DNA from 3 places in the Streptomyces sp. NPDC001443 genome. Region 2 is predicted to be linked to each of the others. Evidence: riboswitches for the same ligand, from Rfam matches in the RefSeq annotation. Region 2 holds a riboswitch; each other region holds the start of a gene.

Region 1 (7,256 bases), on a different contig from region 2:
GGAGGCCGAACTCGCCGGGCGGCACGTCCGCGGGGTGCTCCGAGGTGCCGACGAGCTCACGGACCAGCGCGTACTGGGCGTGGTTGGTGTCCTGGTACTCGTCGACGAGCACGTGCCGGAAGCGGCGGCGGTAGTGCTCGGCGACGTCCGGGAAGGCACGCAGCAGGTTGACCGTCGTCATGATCAGGTCGTCGAAGTCGAGCGCGTTGGCCTCGCGCAGCCGCGACTGGTACATCGCGTAGGCCTGGGCGAGGGTCTTCTCGAAGCCGTCGCCGGCCCGGGCCGCGAAGTCCTCCTCGTCGATCAGCTCGTTCTTCAGGTTGGAAATCTTGGCGCTGAAGGACTTCGGCGGGAAGCGCTTGGGGTCGAGGTCAAGATCGCGGCAGACCAGGGCCATCAGACGCTTGGAGTCGGCGGCGTCGTAGATCGAGAACGACGACGTGAAGCCGAGGCGCTTGCTCTCGCGACGCAGGATGCGCACGCACGCGCTGTGGAAGGTCATCACCCACATCGCGTTCGCGCGCGGGCCGACGAGCTGCTCGACGCGCTCCTTCATCTCGCCCGCGGCCTTGTTGGTGAAGGTGATCGCGAGGATCTGCCCCGGGTGCACGTTCCGCTCGCCGAGCAGGTGGGCGATGCGGTGGGTGAGCACCCGGGTCTTGCCGGAGCCGGCGCCGGCCACGATGAGCAGCGGCGAGCCGGAGTGCACGACGGCGGCGCGCTGGTTGTCGTTGAGCCCCTCCAGGAGGGCGGCCGGGTCGACCACCGGGCGCGGGGCGCCGTCACGGTAGTACTCGTCCCGGTCCGGCGGCAGGTCGAACTTCCCGCCGAACAGGTCGTCCGGAACCGGCTCCGGCACGTGCTCGTCCTCGGGCGGAGGCGGGGGCTCCTCCCCATGGGCCCGGGGGGCCTGGAGATCCGCCAGGAAGCTGTCGTCAAAGAGGCTGCTCATCGCTCTCCGAGTCTAGGGCGCCGCACCGACAACCCGCCGCCGTCCCGGGAACATCCCCGAAGCCGTACAGCCTCGGACGGGGGCCGGGCGGGGGCCGGGCGGGGGCCCGGGAGGGGAACGTCACATTCCGTGAGCCGGGCCGAGGAAGGCCGTGTCACCCTCGGTGACCTCGGCGCCGCGAAGCGACAAAGCAGAAAAAGGAGCTCGAACACCGCAGGGCAGGAACAAGCACGCCGGATCGGCCGCACCCCGACACAGCCGGGTCCTAGGTCACGAAAATGTATCGGGCATATCGCCCATCAACCTTCACAAGGGCCACAGGAGTTGGCTAGCGTGCCGGGCGGGCCGCACGACCCCCACCGGCGAACGTCGCCGGGCCGCGCGGCCTCCGCCGAGTCCGGTACGCCCGCACGGCGTCCGGAGCCGGGGACCCAACCAAGACCTGGGGTGAATCGGCCCCCGTCCCCCATCGGGGACAGGCCGTAGGGCAAACCTTCCGATCATCCGCCCGAACCCGACAGCTAACCCGGTAGGCGGAGTGTGGAAGGAGTCGCCTCCCTTGGCGTCGCACCGCAAGTCGCGTCCCACCGGTACACGCGCAGCAGGCATACGGACCCCCGCCCTGGCCACGGCGGCCCTCACCTCCGTCGCCCTGTTCTCCCAGACGGCCCACGCGGCCCCCTCGGCCGACGACGGCCGACCGAGCCTGGAAGAGGTCGAGAAGAAAGTCGACGACCTGTACCGCCAGGCCGAGTCGGCGACCGAGAACTACAACGCGGCCAAAGAGAAGACCACCAAGCAGCGCAAGCACGTCGACACCCTGCTCGACGACGTCGCCCGGCGCACCCAGAAGCTCAACGAGGCACGCGAGGAACTCGGTTCCTTCGCCGCGGCGCAGTACCGGACCGGTGCCACCGCGCCGGACACCGCGACCTTCCTGCTCGCGGACTCGCCCCAGGACTACTTCGACCAGACCCAGCTCATGGGCCGGCTGACCTCGCGGCAGAAGGGCGCGGTCGACGACTACGTCACCGAGCAGGCCGCGATGATGCAGGAGCGCCGCAAGGCCACCGAGAGCCTCGACACGCTCACCGACGCGCAGAACGATCTCCAGACCGCCAAGGCTGCCGTCCAGAAGAAGCTCGCCGCCGCGCGCGTGCTGCTGTCCCGGCTGACGGCCGAGGAGAAGGCCCGGCTGGCCGCGATCGAGAAGCAGAAGCAGGAGGCGGCCGCGGCCAAGGCGGCGGAGCTCGCGAAGCAGCAGGCGGCAGCGGAGGCAGCAGCGGCGAAGGAGAGCGCGGCGTCGAGTTCGGGCTCGTCCGCCACGTCCTCGTCGTCCGGTTCTTCGTCCGGTTCTTCGTCCTCCTCGTCCGCGGACTCCGCCGTCGGCACCAAGGCCGAGAAGGCGCTCGCCTTCGCCCGCGCGCAGATCGGCAAGCCGTACGTCTGGGGCGCGACCGGGCCCGGCTCCTACGACTGCTCCGGCCTCACCCAGGCCGCCTGGAAGGCCGCCGGGGTCACCCTGCCGCGCACCACCTACGACCAGGTGAACACCGGCACCACCGTCTCCCTCCCCGACGCCCGGCCGGGTGACCTGGTCTTCTTCTACGACGACGTCAGCCACGTCGGCATCTACATCGGCGACGGCATGATGATCCACGCTCCCAAGCCCGGCGCGTACGTCCGCGAGGAGTCGATCTACTACGACGGCGAGTCCGGGATCCACAGCGTGGTCCGCCCGGCCTGACGCCACCCGCTGCCCGGCCCCCCGCGCGGGTGCCGGGGGGCGTGCGGAGCTGCCTGCGGTCGCGGGTATTTCCGGGCGCCCGCGCGCGCCCCGCTCACCGCGCGCCCGGGGCTCCTTAGCATCGGCCGCATGCCCTCCACGCCCCGTATCCCGCCGCTCCGCGCCCGGTGGGCGTGGCGTGAGCCGGCGACCGGAGCCGCGGTGCTGGCGACCGGCATCCTGTCGGTCGGACTGGAGCAGACGGGGTACGAGGTGCCGTCCCGGATCGCTCTGGTGCCGGCCTGCGTCGCCTGGCTGGCCCTGGCGGCGGGCTTCGCCGTCCAGCTGCTGTGGGAGCGGGAGGCCTGGGTGCGCCGGGCGACCGCACCGGCCGCGCTCACCGCGGTCGCCGCGACCACGGTGCTCGGCACCCGCTTCTCGCTGCTGGGGGGGCAGACCCTGGCCGAGGCGCTGCTGGCGCTGGCCGCCGTGCTGTGGCCGGGGCTGCTCGTGGCCGTCCTGCGGCACTGGGGGAACCGTATGCCGGGGGCGGTGTTCCTCGCGTGCGTGGCCACCCAGGGCCTCGCGGTGCTGGCGGCCACCCTCGCCGCGACCCTGTCGACGGCCTGGCTCGCGCATGCGGCGCTGGTGCTGTTCTGGCTGGGGCTGGTGCTCTACGGCCTGGCGCTGGCCCGCTTCGACCCGCGCCAGGCCGTCGAGGGCGCCGGCGACCAGTGGGTGGCCGGCGGGGCACTCGCCATCTCGGCGCTGGCCGGAGCGCAGTTGCTCGCCGCCGACAGCGCGCGCCTGCATCTGTGGAACGACGACGACCGTGGCGTCCTGCGCGCCGCGACCGCCGCCCTGCTCGCGCTGGACCTGTGCTGTTACGCCGTGATGCTGGCGGCCGAGCTGCGGTGGCCGCGGCTGCGCTACGACGTGCTGCGGTGGTCGACCGTGTTCCCGATGGGGATGACGGCGGCAGCGGCGTCGGCCGTCTCCTCGGCCCTCGGCGTGCCGTGGCTGAAGGGGCTCGGGGAGGCGCTGCTGTGGGTCGCGGTGGCGGTGTGGCTCGCGGTCGCCGTGGCGGCTGTGCGGGCGGCCCCGCAGGCCGTCCGGGCCGATGTCAGGTCCAGAGCACCGCGATGAAGACGTTCGCCGTGGTCAGCAGGCCCACCAGGCCGAACAGACCCTTGTCCACCGTCTCGTCGTCCCGCTTCACGTAGACGAGACCGAGGATCACGATCAGCAGGGCCAGTTTCACGCCGATCTTGATGTTGTTGACCGGGTGGTCGTCGGCCTGGTTGAGGCCGACCAGGATCACGCCGGTGACCAGCATCGTCGCCGCGCCGTGCAGCATCGCGGGGACGAAGCGGGCGGTGCCGCGGCCCATCGCCTTCATCTGGGTGAGGAAGCCGCCGAGGAGCGCGGCGATGCCGATGATGTGCAGGCCTACGAAGAGATGGATGAGTACGTCCATGAGGCCGGAGCCTAACCAGGGGCGCCCGGGCCGTCCGACACCACCCCGTCGGCAATGCCTGCATATATGCGCGCTATAGCACCGCGTAACCCACCCGCGACCGGGAATCCCGTCATCGGTCATCACGCTGCGTGAAGGTGACGGCTCTCGGTTCCAATCACGGTCATCGGAAGTCGTCATTCGATCCACTTGGGACACTTCCGCACATGGCGTTATCCATCCGACATAAACGGGCTTAGCGTCCTCCCCCAGGTGACCGGCTCCCCACCGCCGCCCGGACCAGGGGCGGCAGTCGGCCACCACCGCCGAGAAGGTCCGGCGGCGGCCCGCTCCCCCTGTGCGTGGTCGCCGCCGGACGCGTGGACCGCCCCCGGGCGGCCGTACGTCCGCTCCCCTGGCGGCCGTGCGTCCGCCCGGGAGCCGTCCCGGGACGGGCGGTCGTACGAAAGGACGTGCAAGGCCACGTGGCAGCGCACCGCAAGCCCCGACCGCGCTCGCTCAGCGGCAGTACGGTCCGTACCGCCGCCACGCTCGCCCTCGCGGGCGCGGCGACCGCGACCGTCTTCGACGGGACCGGACACGCCGAGCCGAATCTGACGCCGGGGCAGGTCCGGGCCAAGGTGGACCAGTTGTACCGGGAGGCCGAGGCGGCCACCGAGAAGTACAACGGCGCGCACGAGAAGGCACAGGCCGCCGAGAAGCGGCTGGGGACCCTGCGGGACGAGGCGGCCCGCCGGGAGGACCGGCTCAACTCGGCCCGGGACGCCCTGGGTTCGATAGCCGCCGCCCAGTACCGCGCCGGCGGCATGGACCCCGCGCTGCAACTCGCGCTCTCCGACGACCCCGACCAGTACCTCGAGGGCGCCGCCTTCGCCGAACGGGCCGGCGACCGGCAGGCGGGCGCCGTCGCCCGGGTCCGCGGACAACTGCGGGAGATCGAGCAGTTGCGCGGGGCCGCACGCGTCGAACTGAGCTCGCTCAAGGCCCGACAGGCGGAACTGCGGCGCGAGAAGCGGACGATCACCGGGAAACTGGACGCGGCACAGCAGTTGCTGGCCCGGCTGCCGGCCTCCGAGCGCGCGCAGGCGGCCGGTACCGGCGGCGCGACGGCCCGGGCCTCGCGGAGGACGGCGGCCGCCCGCGTCGGCCTCCGGGCGCCGGGCGCCGCGACGGCCGCGGCCCCCGACGCCCGGGCGGCGGACGCCGTCGCCTACGCCTACTCCAAGCTCGGCAGCCCCTATGTATGGGGCGCCACCGGGCCGGACGCCTTCGACTGCTCGGGGCTCGCCCAGGCCGCGTACCGCGCCGCCGGGGTCTCCCTGCCCCGCACGACGTACACCCAGATCGGCGCGGGCCGGCGCATCTCCCGCTCCGAACTGCTCCCGGGTGACCTGGTGTTCTTCTACTCGGGCATCACGCACGTCGGCATCTACGTCGGCGACGGCCAGATGATCCACGCCCCCAACCCCTCGGCGCCGGTGCGGCTCGCGCCCATCGACGAGATGCCGTTCGCGGGGGCGACCCGGGTGGTGTGAGGGCCGCGGCGGACGCGCCACGAGGACGGGCCATGGGGACGGGTCATGAGGTGCCCGGCGGGCCCGAGGACCATCGACAGCCGCGCGGGGACGGCCGGAAGAGAGCGGGCGCGGCGACGCCGGGACGATCAAGTGCGCCCCGGCACGGTAGCGTCGGCCCGCGGAGCGGCAGTGTGCCGCCCGCACGCCGTCCGCCGCCGCGCCGTCGTCCCGGCGCCGTCAGAGAGGGTCCCGATGCCCGGGTCCATGCTGCCGTCTCCCCCACCGCCGCCCCACGACCGGACCTGGCCGGACCGCGGGGCGCTGCTGGCCGACCGGTCGCGGGCGCTGGAGGAACTGCGGGGGCACAGTCTCGGGGTGCACCGGGTGCTGCTGCTGTGGCTGCTGGCGCTCGCGGCCGTCATCGGCTGGTCGCTGCTGGTCCTGCCGCTCCAGCAGCGCGAGGAGGCGCACCCGACGGGCCTCCTCCTCGCTCCCCTCTTCGTGCTCCTCGGCCTGGCCGCCCTCACCCCGCCGGTCGTCGCCGTCTTCCGTGCCATCCGCCGGGACCGCCAGCTGAGCGGGCTCCTCGACGCCTGGCTGGCCCTGGACAGCCACCCGCAGACGGACGCCCGGCTGCGCTCTCCCGGTCTCAGCCTGTTCTGGCTGCTGTCGTCCGCGGCGATCGGCGCCACGGGACTGTGGGCGTCCCTCGCGACCGCGGCGGGCGCGGAGCCCGGCCGCTCGACCTACGGCGACGTCGCCCTGCGCATGGGCGTCGGCACCATCCTGTGGCTGACGGGCCTGATCGGCGTGGTGAAGGCGGTACGGCACTACCGGTGGGCGCTGCGGGCACTGGGCCCCGCAGCGGCCCCGGGACACCACTAGACCCACGAGGCTCGTGGGCACCGCTGGGCCCGAGAGGCTCGTGGGCACCGCTGGGCCCGAGAAGCCCGGGTGCCCGCCGGCTCACACCAGCCGGCGCGCCGTCGCCCACCGGGTCAGCTCGTGCCGGTTGGAGAGCTGGAGCTTGCGCAGTACCGCCGAGACATGGGACTCGACGGTCTTGACCGAGATGAACAGCTGCTTGGCGATCTCCTTGTAGGCGTATCCGCGGGCGATCAGACGCAGCACCTCCCGCTCTCGCTGGGTGAGGCGGTCGAGGTCCTCGTCGACCGGCGGGGCGTCGGTGGAGGCGAAGGCGTCGAGGACGAACCCGGCCAGCCGCGGGGAGAAGACCGCGTCGCCGTCCTGGACGCGGAAGACGGAGTCGACCAGGTCCGTACCGGTGATCGTCTTCGTCACATAGCCCCGCGCGCCGCCGCGGATGACACCGATCACGTCCTCCGCCGCGTCCGAGACGGACAGCGCGAGAAAGCGCACCGGCCGTTCGGCGTCGGACATCAGCGGGGCGCAGCGGCGCAGCACCTCGACCCCGCCGCCGCCCGGGAGGTGGACGTCGAGCAGGACCACCTCGGGCCGGGTCGCGGTGATGACCGTGACCGCCTGGTCGACGTCCGCGGCCTCTCCGACGACCTCGACACCGGTCTCGTCGGTACGCCCGATCTCGGCCTGGACCCCGGTACG
Region 2 (7,256 bases):
GGCCCGCGGCGCTCGGCGGCGTGCTCGCCGTCGCCGGTGTAGTCCTGCTCATCCGCACCAGGCGACGCCCCGTGTGACGACGCCTGGCTGAGACCCCACGGCGCGACGCCCGGACCGGTACCGACGGTCCGGGCGTCGCGCCGTCCCATGCCGTCGTACCGCGCCGCCGCGTCGCGCGAACTGCCCGGACGGATCATTCCGTCCGGGCAGTTCGCGGTGCAGTTCGGGATTCGGGTTCGGGTGGGTCCTCGGCGTGCGATCCCGAGGGTCAGGCGGGCCGTGCGGCGCTGTGGATCGCCGCCTGTCCGGCGAAGAAGATCGACTCCTCGCGGATCAGGGCACCGGGCCCCGGGGCGTGGATCATCGTGCCGGGGCCGGCGCAGACGCCGACATGGCTGGTGTCGCCGTGGAAGAAGATGAGATCGCCGGGCTGGAGGTCGGTGAGCGGGATCGCCGAGACGGCGCGGGCCTGGTCGGCTGCCGCGCGGGGGAGCTCGACCCCGGCGGCCCGCCAGGCGGCCTGGGTGAGACTGGCGCAGTCGTACGACTCGGGGCCGGTCGCGCCCCACAGGCACGGCCTGCCGATCTGGGCGCGCGCGAACTCCAGGGCGTTCGCGGCCTTGCCGCCGTACCCCGCCGGTTCCGGCGCGCCGACCGGGGCGGGCATGGCGGGCATGGCGGGCATGGTGGGCATGACGGGTGCGGCCGGTGCCGGGGGTACGGGGGGCATGGCAGGAACGGCGGGCACCGCGAACTGTCCGGTGTCCAGCGGGGCGAACCGGCCCGTGTCGGCCGGGGTGGCCGGGTAGGCGGCGCCCGCCGGGGCGCTCGGGTAGGCGGCGCCCGCGGGGGCGCTCGGATAAGCGGCGTTCACGGGGGCGCTCGGGTAAGCGGCGTTCATCGGGCCGCTCGGGTAGGCCGTTTCGGCGGGGCCGCTCGGGTAGCCGACGTTCGCGGGGGCGCTGGGGTAGGCGGGGCTCGCGGGGGCACTCGGGTAGCCGGGGGCCGCGGGGGCGCTCGGGTAGACGGCCCCCATGTTCGGGACGGCGCTGAACTGCCCGGTGTCGGCGGGAGGGTTGGTGAGACCGGCGTCGAGGGGGAGGCTGAACTGACCCGTGTCGACCGGGGTGTTCGGGTAGGCGGCGACGCTCGGGATGGCGCTGAACTGCCCCGTGTCGGCCGGCGGGTTCGTGACGGCGACGTCGAGGGGAAGGCTGAACTGTCCCGTGGCGATGGGGGTGTTCGGGTATCCCGCGACACTGGGAACGGTGCCGTACTGCCCGGTGGCGCCGGAGGCGCCCGGGTACTCGCCGCCCCCGGCGAGGGGGTCGGGGCCGGGCGACGGCTGGGTGAGCCATCCGGTGCCCTCGCCGAACAGCGGATCCTGCTCAGGGGCCGGCCAGCGCGGCGCGGCAGCCGGCGCGCTCTCCGGGGCCGGCGGCGCACTGCGCAGGGCGACCTGCCGGGTCAGCAGTCTCCGGGCCTGGGTGAGCTTCTCCTGGTTCCGCCCCTTGACCGACCGCCGCGCGGTCTGCCGTGCCGCGGTGTCGGCCACGGGCGTGGCCGCGGGCGCGGGCGCGGGTACGGGCGAAGGGGCGGGTGAGGGTACGGGTGCGGCCGCGAGCGGTCCGGCCGAGAGCGCGAAGGGGGCGGAGGGCGCCGAGGGCGCGGAGGCGGCGGGCAGAGCCGGGAAGGCGTCCGGTCGGCTCTCCGGCGCGGGCGCGGGCGCGGCCGGGAGGGCGGCGACGGGTCCGGCGGTGAGCTCCGGGACGCGCCGGGCAGGTGCCTCCAGTTCGGGGCGGGGGGCCGGAATGGCGGCCGGGAGTTCCGGCACGGGCGCCGATGCGGGGCGGGCCGCGCCCGGCAGGGCGGGCATCCGGTCGGCGGGCAGCACGGCCGCGACGGTCGGGCCTATCTTGGAGCGCGCGTCGTCGAACCACTTCCGGGCGACGGCGTCGAGGGCGGGGTCGGACGGCTTGCGCTGGGCGGGACGCCCAGCCCGGCCGGGCCTGCGATCGCCGACCGACATCGCGCGGGTGGCGTTGTAGGTCCCCGAGTCGGTCTCCGCGCGGTCGTAGAGGGTGTTGATCCGCTGCCGGATCTCCTCACCGCTGACCGCGTCCGACATACCGGGGAGGCCGAGACCTTCGGGGCGCTTGTCGCGTCCTGGCGCCATCGGCGACGTACTCCTTCCGTGCTCCGCCTACCGAGTTAGCTGTCGGGTTCGGGCGGAGGTTCCGGAAGGCGTGCCCTACGGCCCTTGCCCCGCAGGGCGGTTGGGCCGATTCACCCCAGAGGATCGGTTGGGTCCCCGGCTCCGGCGGCCGCAGTGGTTCACCGGACTCGGCGGAGGCAGCGCGGCCCGGCGGGATTCGCCGGAGGAACCGAGCGGCCTGGCGCCAACTTAGCTAATTTGTGCGGCTCGTGTGAAGGTTGAAGTGCGGTATGTCCGATACGTAATTGTGACCTTCATTTCCTTCTGTCGCTCCCCGGTTCGGGGGTGAGCGGGTGCGGAGGGGGCGGCTGTCGCGCCCGGCGCTTCGTCGACTCGGCCGACGCGCGCGCATCAATCAGCACCCCGATCATCCCTGCACGCGAATCGATCGTCGCGACAATCGATTCATTCGTCGAATCTTGAGTTTGCGTATGATTCGGTCATACTCTCTGGGCATTCATCCGCCGTCGCTCTGCGAGGTAGTCATGGACCGCACCCGCCTTCAGCACCTCCTGGCCCGCGAGAGCGCCGAGGCCGACCGCCGCAACCCTCGCTCGAAGGCCGCCTACGCGCGGTCCGAGCACCTCTTCGGCCGGGTGCCGATGACCTGGATGAACAAGACCGCCGGTGCCTTCCCGCGTTATCTGGACACCGCGCGCGGCGCCAGGGTGACCGACATCGACGGACACGAGTACATCGACTTCTGCCTCGGCGACACCGGCGCGATGGCCGGCCACTCCCCGGCGGTGGTGGCCGAAGCCGTCCGGCACCGGTTCGCCGAACTGGGCGGGGCGACCGCGATGCTGCCCACCGAGGACGCCGAATGGGTCGGCGCGGAGCTGACCCGCCGCTTCGGGCTCACCCGGTGGAGCTTCTCGCTGACCGCGACGGACGCCAACCGCTGGGCCATCCGGCTCGCCCGCGCCGTCACCGGCCGCTCCAAGATCCTGGTGAACGGCTACAGCTACCACGGCAGCGTCGACGAGTCGCTCATCGTCGTCGGCCCCGACGGCCTGGGCGCCCCCCGCCCCGGGAACGTCGGCGCGCCCTGCGACGTCACGCTGACCAGCCGGGTCGCCGAGTTCAACGACCTGGAGCGGCTGGAGCGCGAACTCGCCCACGGCGACGTGGCCGCCGTCCTGATGGAGCCCGCGCTGACCAACATCGGCATCGTGCTCCCCGAACCCGGCTACCTGGCCGGGGTCCGCGCCCTGACCCGGCAGTACGGCACCCTCCTCATCAACGACGAGACGCACACCTTCTCCGCCGGTCCGGGCGGCTGCACCGCGGCCTGGGAGCTGGAGCCGGACGTCCTCACCATCGGCAAGGCGATCGGCGGCGGCATCCCCGCCGGCGCCTACGGCCTCTCCGCCGACCTGGCCGACCGGCTGCTGTCCCGCGCCGATCTCGACCTGGTGGACATGGGCGGTGTCGGCGGCACCCTCGCGGGCAACGCGCTCTCCGTCGCCGCGATGCGCGCCACCCTGGAACACGTCCTCACCGACGACGCCTTCGCCCACATGTCGAAGCTGTCCGAGCGCTTCGAGGCGGGGGTGCGCGCGGGCATCGCCGCCCACGGCCTGCCCTGGTCGGTCAGCCGCCTCGGGGCGCGCACCGAGTACCGCTTCGCCGACCCCGCGCCGCGCACCGGCGCCGAGTCCGCGGCGGCCGGCGACACCGAGCTGGAGGACTTCCTCCACCTCCATCTCGCCAACCGCGGCATCCTGCTGACCCCGTTCCACAACATGGCGCTCATGTGCCCCGACACCACGGAGCAGGACGTGGACACCCACACCGGGCTGTTCGCCGCCGCCCTCGCCGAACTCGTCGGCTGACGTGCGTCGATAGGGTGGGTCCGAACCGCCGGGAAGGAAAGGGAGCCAGCAGACGTGGACGAGATCGACCGGGCCATCCTGCGGGAACTCCAGACCGACGGCCGCATCGCGTACGCCGACCTCGGCCCCAAGGTCGGCCTGTCCGCCTCCGCCGCCCGGCAGCGGCTGCAACGCCTGCTGGACTCCCGGGCCGTCCAGGTCGTCGGCGTGACCGATCCGATGGCCATGGGCGGCCAGGCCATGGCACTGCTCGGCATCGGCGTCGACGGCGACCCGCGCGGGGTCGCCGACGCGCTCGCGGAACGCCCCGAGGTGGTCTACTCCGTACTCACCTCGGGCGGGTTCGACCTGTTCGCCGAGGTGGTCACACCCGGCCCGAAGGATCTGCTGGACTTCGTCAACGACGTCGTCAGACCGATCGACGGGGTCCGGCAGGTGCAGTCCTTCCCGTACTTCGGGATCCACACCCACCGGTTCCTGTGGGACGTCGGCTGACCCGCCGTCGGGCGGCCGTGAGCCGGGCGGCGGTGCTCCGGGCTCAGATACGACGCACGGTGTGCAGCTTCGTGGCGTACGTGCCCGTGCCGTCGAGCAGTGACGCCCCGCCCAGGTCGGACATGGTGGGCCCGCCGACCGTCTTGCGGCTGGAGAGGAAGCGGCGCTTGCCGGCCGCGTCCTTGCCGAGGTAGATGCCGACGTGGTCGACGATCACGGTGTTCTCCTTGGCGTCGTCGCCCGAGTCGGCGTTGAACAGCACCAGGTCGCCGGGCTGGAGCAGCGTCGCGGCGGGCGGATTGGTGCCGTCGGTGCGGTCGACGACCACCCCGGGGGCGTAGTCGGCGATGTCCCGCGACTGGCGCGGGATCCGCCGGCCCGAGGTGTCCGCGCCGGCGGCCAGCGGCACGCCCAGGTGGTAGCCGTACACCATCCGCGTGTAGCCCGAGCAGTCGATGTTGCCCACCTGCTTGCTGGACGGCTTGACGTAGGTGCCGTCCGGGAAGGTCCAGCCCGTGTTCATGTACTCGTGGAAGTCGGCGCCCTCGAGGCGGTAGCCCTGCGGGTCCAGGTAGCCGTACCCGGCCTCGCCCAGCACCTGTCTGCCCTGGGCCGGTCCGGCCCCGGCCGTGACCGTCGGCGCGCCGCCGAGGAACATCGCGGCGTGGGCCAGGACGTCGGGAACGCAGGAACCGGCCCAGCCGCGGATCGTCTGCTCCAACTGTGCCGTCCAGGTGCCGTCGAACGGCTCCGGCAGCACCCGCACCCAGTCCCCGTGGGTGACGGTCGGCGGAGTCTCCCAGTTCGCGGCGTCCACCTCGAAGCGGCTGACGGACAGGGTGACCGGCAGGTTCGTACAGCCGGTGTTGGCCAGGGCGCGCAGGCCCACCCGGCCCTTGCCGAAGGTGGCGTCGACGACGTCGGCGGACCACGCGGCCGGCTCGGCGGAAGCCGCACGCCATGCCTTGGCCCGGATCCGGGTGCCCTCCCGGCGCACCCGGATCGTCCAGTCGGTTCCCGCGGGCACGCCCGTGGCGAGGGTGACGGCGGTGACCAACTGGGTCACCGTGTCGTCCACCTCCTTCTCGACGCGCAGCTCGACCGCGCCGGAGGTCAGGAAGGACAGCCGAGCCCGGTAGTTGTTGTGGGTGGTCTGGTAGCCGAACGTCAGACCGGCGGAACAGGCCTGGCCGGTGGGCACCTTGTCGAACCGGACCGTGCAGCGGGCGTCGACGTCGGTGATCTCCTCGTCGTGCAGGTTGGCGTGCCGGCTGGCGCCGTCGGTGGTGAGGCTGATGAGACCGCTGCCCGGCACCACCGCGTAGTCGGTCTCCGCCGGTCCCAGCGTGTACCAGCTGCCACCGCCGGGAGACGTGCCCCAGTACTTCCCGTCGTCGAGCACCGGATCCGGCAGGGTGCGCTGGAAGTCGTCCGCGAAGGGCCGCTTGTTCTCGGCGAACGTGCGCTGCGGGCCCGGCAGGACGACCGTCCGCGCGCCCTGGGTGAGCAGCGCGACCCGCCTGCCGCCGGAGGTGACCTCGGTACGGGCCGGAGTGCCCGCGAGCACCGTCGTGGTGAGCGGGGTGGTGAGTGTCACCGGGGTGAAGTAGGAGGCGTCCAGCGGGGCCAGGGTCACCGAGGAGCGGGCCGAGGACAGTCCGGCCGGACCCGCGAACGGCTCGACGTCCGCGAGGGCGCCGTTGCCGGCGGCCCGTGCCGGGGCCGCGGCCGCTCCGGCGAGCGGTACGGAGGCGGCGGAGGCCGCGAGGACGGCGAGGAGTCTTCGTCGAGAGGTGTGAGACATGGGGATCATGATCCCGTGCGGCCCCGTCACCCGTACAGCGCGCCCCTGTTGACGTCCGCGATCCCCGTCGGGATCTCCGTCGCGGACGCCCGCCGCACGCCTGCCGCTGCCGCGGCGAAGCCCGCCTCACGCGCGCCGCTGCCGCAGCCAGGCCTCGTAGTGCTCCAGCAGAGTCTCCTCGATCGGCCGGTAGACGAGGCCCAGTTCGTGCACGCTGCGGCTGTTGTCGACCCGGAACCGGATCCCGAGGTGCTTGCGGATGTAGTCCTGCGTCAGCCCGAACGCCGGGCCCAGGATCCGCACCGGCCAGTGCGGAAGAGCCGTACGGGGCAGGCGCAGACTGCGCGGATGACGGGTACGGATGATGCGGGACATCTCGTGGAACGACGTCATCGTCTCCGCGGCGACGATGTAGCGGCCCTTCGCGCCGGGGTTCTCCGCCGCGGCGATGTGGGCGTCGGCCACGTCGCGCACATCGGCGGTGGTGAAGCTGAAGTCGGGTGCGCCGTAGCAGAAGTACCCCTTGAACAGCTCGTCGAGCAGGAACAGGCTGCCGGAGCGCGACGCCGGGGTGAGCGAGGGGCCGAGCACCAGACCGGGGTTGACCGACACCATGCGCCAGCGGTCCTGCGCGGCCTCCGCGTCCCAGGCCGCCCGCTCGGCGAGCGTCTTGGCGTAGTGGTACGGGTTGTTGTCCACGGTGCTCGTGGTGTTGAAGTACTTCTCCGTCAACACCTCGTCGTCCATGGCCCGTACGTCGGCGTAGTCACCGAAGATCGCGCCGACGGTGGAGGTGAACACGAGCCGCTCGACCTCCGCGGTCCGCTCGACACTCCCGAGCACATTGCGTGTCCCCAGCAGGGCCGGGTCGACCATGTCCCGGCGGCCGTCCCTGATCTTCTCCGGC
Region 3 (7,256 bases), on a different contig from region 2:
TATACGGCGCTTCTGTTAATTCCGCAGACCCGTCACGTTTACGGGATGTTGCGAAGTCCTCACACGGTCGGCGCGTTCGCCCGCGCCGGAGAACCGCAGTCGGTGCGCCGGACCCGCGCGCTCGGCGTGCAGCGCCGTGACCGCCCGTGCGCGCTCGCCGTCGCCGCGCGCCACCGCGTCCACGATCGCGCCGTGCTCGGCCCAGGACTCCACGGGGTCGGCGGGCGCCTCCGTCGCGTACATCCAGGCGATCTTGTGTCGCAGCTGGGTGAGCGTGGCGGTCAGCGCCTGGCTGCCGGAAGCCTGGGCGAGCGTCTCGTGGAACCATCCGCCCAGGGAGCGCAGATCCTCGCTGTTGCCCCGCCTGGCCCGCTCCTGGCCGAGCCGGACCAGGCCGCGCAGCACCTTGAGATGGGCCTCGGTGCGCCGCTGGGCGGCCCGGGAGGCACCCAGCGGTTCCAGGAGCATGCGCATCTCCAGCAGGTCGGAGGCCTCCTGCTCGGTGGGTTCCGCCACGCACGCGCCCGCGTGCCGGCGGGTCACCACGAAGCCCTCCGCCTCCAGCGTGCGCAGGGCCTCCCGGACGGGGACGCGCGAGACGCCGTAGCGCCGGGCGAGAAGTTCCTCGGTGAGCCGGCTGCCACGCTCGTAGACACCGGCGACGATGTCGTCCCGGATCGCCGTGCACACCGAGTGCGCCGGAATACGCATGACCGACCTCCGCCTTAATGCCCGTGAAACGTCGCCGATTGACATGTGTTCAGCGACTCTATTGCAATCGGACGTAATTTCCGACGGGCGGCCGGAATCCATGGATATTTTTTGGACAGGACGGTGCCGGAAACGCCGAAAGCCCCGGCTCGGTGAGCCGGGGCTTCGGTATGTCGCGCGGTCGTCGCCGGACGTCCGCGGCGCGGACGGATGTCAGACGTTCACACCGTGGCTGCGGAGGTAGGCGACCGGGTCGATGTCCGAGCCGTACTCGGCGGTCGTACGGGCCTCGAAGTGCAGGTGCGGTCCGGTGACGTTGCCGGTCGCGCCGGAGAGGCCGATCTGCTGGCCGGTGACGACCCGCTGGCCCACCGAGACACCGATGGAGGACAGGTGGCCGTACTGGGTGTACGTGCCGTCGTCCATCTTGATGACGATCTGGTTGCCGTAGGCCCCGCCCCAGCCGGCCTCGACGATGGTGCCGTAGCCGACCGCGTGGACGGTGGTGCCGGTGGCGGCGTGGAAGTCGACGCCGGTGTGGCTGCCGGAGGACCACAGCGAGCTGCTGGCGAGGTAGCCCGTGGAGACGTAGGAGCCGGTGATCGGCGACACGAACGTGTTGAGGCGCTGGCGCTCGGCCTCGCGGGCGGCGCGTTCCTCGGCCTTGCGGGCGGCCGCGGCCCTCGCCGCGGCCTTCGCGTGGGCGATCTCCTCGGCCAGCTGCTGTGCGGCCGCCTGCTGCTGGGCGGCCGCCTGGGCGTCGACCTGCTCGGCGGCCTCGTCGCCGAGGGTGACGACCGGGGTGAGGCCCGTCTGCTCGACGGGGTTCTCGGCGGCGAGCGCGGGGGCCGCGAGGGTGCCGACGACGCCGGTGGTGGCGAGAGCCGCGATACCGGCTGCGTGAGCGCTGGTGCGCTTCATCCGGCTGGGACGACGGTGCTTGCCGGAAACGCCCGTGAACGCCATGTAGAGGCTGATCCTTTCCTTCCCTCTCGCCTACCGGGTTAGCTGACGGGTTCGGAGCAGGAAGGTCTCCTACGGACGCCTCGCGTGCGCGGACGTCCGATTCACCCCAGGGACTGCGATGGGTCCCCGGCTCCCCTGGCTCGCGCCTCGGGGGACTCGGCGATGACTGTCCGCTGCCGCGGATGCGGCGCACTGCCCGACGAACAGTTCAGATGACGGTACGGGCGCCGCCTTTCGATCATCAAACGGATCGCGTGTTTTGTTGCGCACGCCACACGGCAGACAGGATGTCTCCGCCCCAATTCGGACACTCCTTGCACGGACAGGGGCCCTGGCGGCCGACAGGTCGCCAGGGCCCCTTCGCGCGCGTGCCTACTCGGCGGACACGACGGTGACCTCACCGATGCCGAGCGCCTCGACGGGCTCCTTGATCTGTGCCGCGTCGCCCACGAGGATCGTCACCAGCCGGTCCACCGGGAAGGCGCTCACGGCAGCGGCCGTGGCCTCCACCGTGCCGGTCGCGGCGAGCTGCTGGTAGAGCGTCGCCTGGTAGTCGTCGGGCAGGTGCTGCTCGACCTGGTCGGCCAGCGTGGCCGCCACGGCCGCCGCGGTCTCGTACTTCAGCGGCGCCACCCCGACGAGGTTCTGCACGGCGACGTCGCGCTCCGCGTCGGTCAGGCCCTCCCCCGCGAGCGTGCGCAGCACGGTCCACAGGTCCGCCAGGGCGGGACCGGTGTTCGGGGTGTCCACGGAGCCGCTGATCGCGAGCATCGCGGCGCCCGTGCCGTCCGGCGCCGACCGGAGCACCTGGCCGAACGCGCGCACGCCGTAGGTGTAGCCCTTCTCCTCCCGCAGGACGCGGTCCAGCCGGGAGGTGAGGGTGCCGCCGAGGCAGTACGTGCCGAGCACCTGCGCGGGCCAGACCCGGTCGTGCCGGTCGGCCCCGGTGCGGCCGATCAGCAGCTGCGTCTGGACCGCGCCGGGGCGGTCCACGATGACGACGCGGCCGGTGTCGTCGGCGTTCACCGGCGGCACCGGGCGGGGCTCGGCCGAGGAGCCCTTCCAGGCCCCCAGGGTGTCGCCGAGCAGCTCGTCCAGGTCGATGCCCGCGAGGTCGCCGACGATCACGGCGGTGGCCGTGGCGGGGCGGACATGCCGGTCGTAGAAGGCGCGCACGGCCGCGGAGTCGATCTTCACGACCGTCTCCTCGGTGCCCCGGCGGGGGCGCGACATCCGCGAGGCCGCCGGGAACAGCTCCTTGGAGAGCTCCTTGGCCGCGCGGCTCGCGGGGTTGGCCAGCTCGTGCGGGATCTCGTCGAGCCGGTTGCGCACCAGCCGCTCGACCTCGCTGTCCGCGAAGGCCGGCGCGCGCAGGGCGTCGGCGAGCAGGCCGAGCGCCTTCGCCAGGCGCGAGACCGGCACTTCGAGACTCAGCCGTACGCCGGGGTGGTCGGCGTGCGCGTCCAGCGTGGCGCCGCAGCGCTCCAGTTCGGCGGCGAACTCCTCCGCGGAGAGCTTGTCGGTGCCCTCCGAGAAGGCCCGCGCCATGATCGTGGCCACGCCGTCGAGACCGGCCGGCTCGGCCTCCAGCGGCGCGTCGAGGAGCACCTCGACGGCGACGACCTGCTGGCCGGGGCGGTGGCAGCGCAGGAGCGTCAGGCCGTTGTCCAGGGTGCCGCGCTCCGGCGCCGGGAACGCCCAGGGCCTGGCATCTCCCGGCCGGGGCTGGGGGTGGAACTGCATCGTGGCGAGCTCGGTCACTGGGCCGCCTCCTCGGTCTCGTCGGTGGCTTCCACGGTCGCCGCGGACTCCGGGTCTTCGGTGCGCTCCGCGGCCTCGGCCTCGTCCAGCGCCTCGGGGACGGTCGGCTCGTACACGAGCACCGCGCGGTTGTCGGGGCGCAGGCGGGCCTTGGCGACCTCCTGGACCTCCTCGGCCGTCACTTCCAGCACCCGCCCGACGGCGGTGAGGGCGAGCTGCGGGTCGCCGAACAGGACGGCGTAGCGGCACAGTTCGTCGGCGCGGCCCGCGACCGTGCCCAGCCGGTCCAGCCACTCGCGCTCCAACTGGGCCTGGGCGCGCTCCATCTCCTCCTCCGTGGGACCCTCCTCGGCGAACCGGGCGAGCTCCTCGTCGATGGCGGCCTCGATGACCGGCACCTCGACGTCACCGGAGGTCTTCACGTCCAGCCAGCCCAGGGAGGGCGCCCCCGCCAGCCGCAGCAGGCCGAAGCCGGCCGCGACCGCCGTACGGTCGCGCCGTACCAGCCGGTTGTAGAGGCGGGAGGACTCCCCGCCGCCCAGGACGGTCAGCGCCAGGTCGGCGGCGTCGCACGCGCGCGTGCCGTCGTGCGGCAGCCGGTAGGCGGCCATCAGGGCGCGCGCCGGGACCTCCTCCTCGACGACCTCGCGGAGCTGACCGCCGATGACCTCGGGCAGCGAGCCGTCGCGCGGGGCGGGCTTGCCGTCGTGGGAGGCGATGGAACCGAAGTACTTCTCGACCCAGGCGAGCGTCTGCGCCGGGTCGATGTCGCCGACCACGGAGAGCACGGCGTTGTTCGGCGCGTAGTACGTCCGGAAGAACGCCCGCGCGTCCTCCAGGGTGGCCGCGTCCAGGTCGGCCATCGAGCCGATGGGCGTGTGGTGGTAGGGGTGGCCCTCCGGGTACGCGAGGGCGGTCAGCTTCTCGAACGCGGTGCCGTAGGGCACGTTGTCGTAGCGCTGGCGGCGCTCGTTCTTGACGACGTCCCGCTGGTTCTCCATGGACTCGTCGTCGAGGGCGGCGAGCAGGGAGCCCATGCGGTCGGCCTCCAGCCAGAGGGCGAGCTCCAGCTGGTGGGTGGGCATGGTCTCGAAGTAGTTGGTGCGCTCGAAGCTGGTGGTGCCGTTCAGCGAGCCGCCCGCGCCCTGCACCAGCTCGAAGTGGCCGTTGCCCTTGACCTGTCCGGACCCCTGGAACATCAGGTGCTCGAAGAGGTGAGCCAGGCCCGTACGGCCCTTGACTTCGTGGCGGGAGCCGACGTCGTACCAGAGGCACACCGCCGCGACCGGGGTCAGATGGTCCTCGGAGAGCACCACGCGAAGGCCGTTGGCCAAGCGGTGCTCGGTCGCTGTCAGGCCCCCGGAGCCTGCCTCGGCTGTGGCCGTGTGACCCATGGGCATGTACGTCCCTTCGATCGCGGACGCGGTCGTCCGACCGCGCGTTTCGTGCCTGTCCTGCCACTGTATGCAAGCGGGCGGACCATGGGCGAAGTTCCCGCCGGACGTACGCCGAGAGCGAGATCGCGTAGCCTGCGGGCAGTCGTGGAGGCAGGCGCCGCTCCACACCGGGCCGGGCGGACGACGCCGGGGCCCCGCCCGCACTGTCAGTAGCGCGGTCCACAATGGTCCGCGTCAGAACCCGTTCACGCGTCAGCAAGGAGCCGGCAGCGATGGCCCGCCGCAGCACGAAGACCCCGCCGCCCGACGACTCGTACGAGGAGCGGATCCTCGACATCGACGTCGTCGACGAGATGCAGGGCTCCTTCCTCGAGTACGCGTACTCGGTCATCTACTCCCGCGCGCTGCCTGACGCCCGCGACGGCCTCAAGCCGGTGCACCGCCGCATCGTGTACCAGATGAACGAGATGGGTCTGCGTCCCGAGCGCGGCTATGTGAAGTGCGCCCGTGTCGTCGGCGAGGTGATGGGCAAGCTGCACCCGCACGGCGACGCGTCGATCTACGACGCCCTGGTGCGCATGGCCCAGCCGTTCTCCATGCGCGTGCCGCTCGTGGACGGGCACGGCAACTTCGGTTCGCTGGGCAACGACGACCCGCCGGCCGCCATGCGGTACACCGAGTGCAGGGCCGCCGACGCCGCGAGCCTGATGACGGAGTCGATCGACGAGGACACCGTCGACTTCGCCCCCAACTACGACGGTCAGGAGCAGGAGCCGGCCACGCTGCCTGCGGCCTTCCCGAACCTCCTGGTGAACGGCTCGTCGGGCATCGCGGTCGGCATGGCCACGAACATGCCGCCGCACAACCTCGGCGAGGTCATCGCGGCCGCCCGCCACCTCATCCGCTATCCGGCCGCGGACCTGGACGCCCTGATGCGGTTCGTCCCGGGCCCGGACCTGCCCACCGGCGGCCGGATCGTCGGCCTCGGCGGCATCAGGGACGCGTACGAGAACGGCCGCGGCACCTTCAAGATCCGCGCCACGGTCGCGGTGGAGACCGTCACGGCCCGCCGCAAGGGCCTGATCGTCACCGAGCTGCCCTTCACGGTCGGCCCGGAGAAGGTGATCGCCAAGATCAAGGACCTGGTCGGCTCGAAGAAGATCCAGGGCATCGCCGACGTCAAGGACCTCACCGACCGCGCGCACGGCCTGCGCCTGGTCATCGAGATCAAGAACGGCTTCGTGCCGGAGGCGGTCCTGGAGCAGCTCTACAAGCTGACGCCGATGGAGGAGTCCTTCGGCATCAACAACGTCGCGCTGGTCGACGGCCAGCCGCTCACGCTGGGTCTGAAGGAGCTCCTCGAGGTCTACCTCGACCACCGGTTCGAGGTCGTCCGGCGCCGCTCGGAGTTCCGGCGCACCAAGCGGCGCGACCGGCTGCACCTGGTGGAGGGCCTGCTGACGGCGCTCGTCGACATCGACGAGGTCATCCGGCTGATCCGCTCCAGCGACAACTCCGCGCAGGCGAAGGAACGCCTGATGGAGCGCTTCGGGCTGTCGGAGATCCAGACGCAGTACATCCTGGACACCCCGCTGCGCCGGCTGACCCGCTTCGACCGGATCGAGCTGGAGTCGGAGCAGGAGCGGCTCAACACGGAGATCGCGGAGCTGACCCGGATCCTGGAGTCGGACGCGGAGCTGCGCAAGCTGGTCTCGGCCGAGCTGGCCGCGGTGGCGAAGAAGTTCGGCACCGAGCGGCGTACGGTGCTGCTGGAGTCCGCCGGCACCACGGCCGCCGCCGTGCCGCTCCAGGTCGCGGACGACCCGTGCCGGGTGCTGCTGTCGTCGACCGGCCTGCTGGCCCGTACGGCGAACGCGGAGCCCTTCCCGGCGGACCCCGACGCCCACCGCACCAAGCACGACGTGATCGTCTCGGCGGTGCCCGCCACCGCGCGCGGCGAGATCGGTGCCGTCACCTCGGCGGGCCGCCTGCTGCGGATCAACGTCGTCGACCTGCCGCAGCTCCCGGACACCGCGTCCGCGCCGAACCTGTCGGGCGGCGCCCCGCTCGGCGAGTTCGTCTCCCTCGACGACGACGAGACGCTGATCTGTCTGACCACGCTGGACGAGTCGTCCCCCGGTCTGGCCATCGGCACCGAACAGGGCGTGGTCAAGCGGGTGGTCCCGGACTACCCCACCAACAAGGACGAGCTGGAGGTCATCGCCCTCAAGGAGGGTGACCGGATCGTCGGCGCGATGGAACTGCGCACCGGCGAGGAGGACCTGGTCTTCATCACGGACGACGCGCAGCTGCTGCGCTACCAGGCGTCGCAGGTGCGCCCGCAGGGCCGTCCGGCGGGCGGCATGGCGGGCATCAAGCTCACCGAGGGCGCGAAGGTGATCTCGTTCACCGTGGTGGACC

The links. A riboswitch is a leader RNA that binds a small molecule or an ion and turns the genes downstream of it on or off. The one in region 2 is predicted to bind cyclic di-AMP.
Region 1: it holds a riboswitch for cyclic di-AMP, as region 2 does, so the genes downstream of both, ACWC24_RS11550 (NlpC/P60 family protein) here and ACWC24_RS21455 (NlpC/P60 family protein) in region 2, are expected to answer to the same signal.
Region 3: it holds a riboswitch for cyclic di-AMP, as region 2 does, so the genes downstream of both, ACWC24_RS26855 (M23 family metallopeptidase) here and ACWC24_RS21455 (NlpC/P60 family protein) in region 2, are expected to answer to the same signal.

Annotation. Positions count from the first base shown of each region.
Region 1 is NZ_JBSFIA010000008.1:24,251-31,506, forward strand. Features, by position in the region: gene pcrA (DNA helicase PcrA) at 1-952, opposite strand, end outside; cyclic di-AMP (ydaO/yuaA leader) riboswitch at 1,332-1,503, shown strand; gene ACWC24_RS11550 (NlpC/P60 family protein) at 1,512-2,699, shown strand; gene ACWC24_RS11555 (SLAC1 family transporter) at 2,829-3,824, shown strand; gene ACWC24_RS11560 (hypothetical protein) at 3,802-4,155, opposite strand; gene ACWC24_RS11565 (NlpC/P60 family protein) at 4,620-5,690, shown strand; gene ACWC24_RS11570 (hypothetical protein) at 5,925-6,557, shown strand; gene ACWC24_RS11575 (LuxR C-terminal-related transcriptional regulator) at 6,639-7,256, opposite strand, start outside.
Region 2 is NZ_JBSFIA010000020.1:58,779-66,034, reverse strand. Features, by position in the region: gene ACWC24_RS21460 (DUF1996 domain-containing protein) at 1-77, shown strand, start outside; gene ACWC24_RS21455 (NlpC/P60 family protein) at 269-2,176, opposite strand; cyclic di-AMP (ydaO/yuaA leader) riboswitch at 2,185-2,359, opposite strand; gene ACWC24_RS21450 (transaminase) at 2,701-4,050, shown strand; gene ACWC24_RS21445 (Lrp/AsnC family transcriptional regulator) at 4,105-4,545, shown strand; gene ACWC24_RS21440 (NlpC/P60 family protein) at 4,589-6,349, opposite strand; gene ACWC24_RS21435 (NAD-dependent epimerase/dehydratase family protein) at 6,476-7,256, opposite strand, start outside.
Region 3 is NZ_JBSFIA010000029.1:167-7,422, forward strand. Features, by position in the region: gene ACWC24_RS26850 (GntR family transcriptional regulator) at 16-711, opposite strand; gene ACWC24_RS26855 (M23 family metallopeptidase) at 925-1,677, opposite strand; cyclic di-AMP (ydaO/yuaA leader) riboswitch at 1,690-1,849, opposite strand; gene ACWC24_RS26860 (M16 family metallopeptidase) at 2,050-3,438, opposite strand; gene ACWC24_RS26865 (M16 family metallopeptidase) at 3,435-4,838, opposite strand; gene ACWC24_RS26870 (DNA gyrase/topoisomerase IV subunit A) at 5,108-7,256, shown strand, end outside.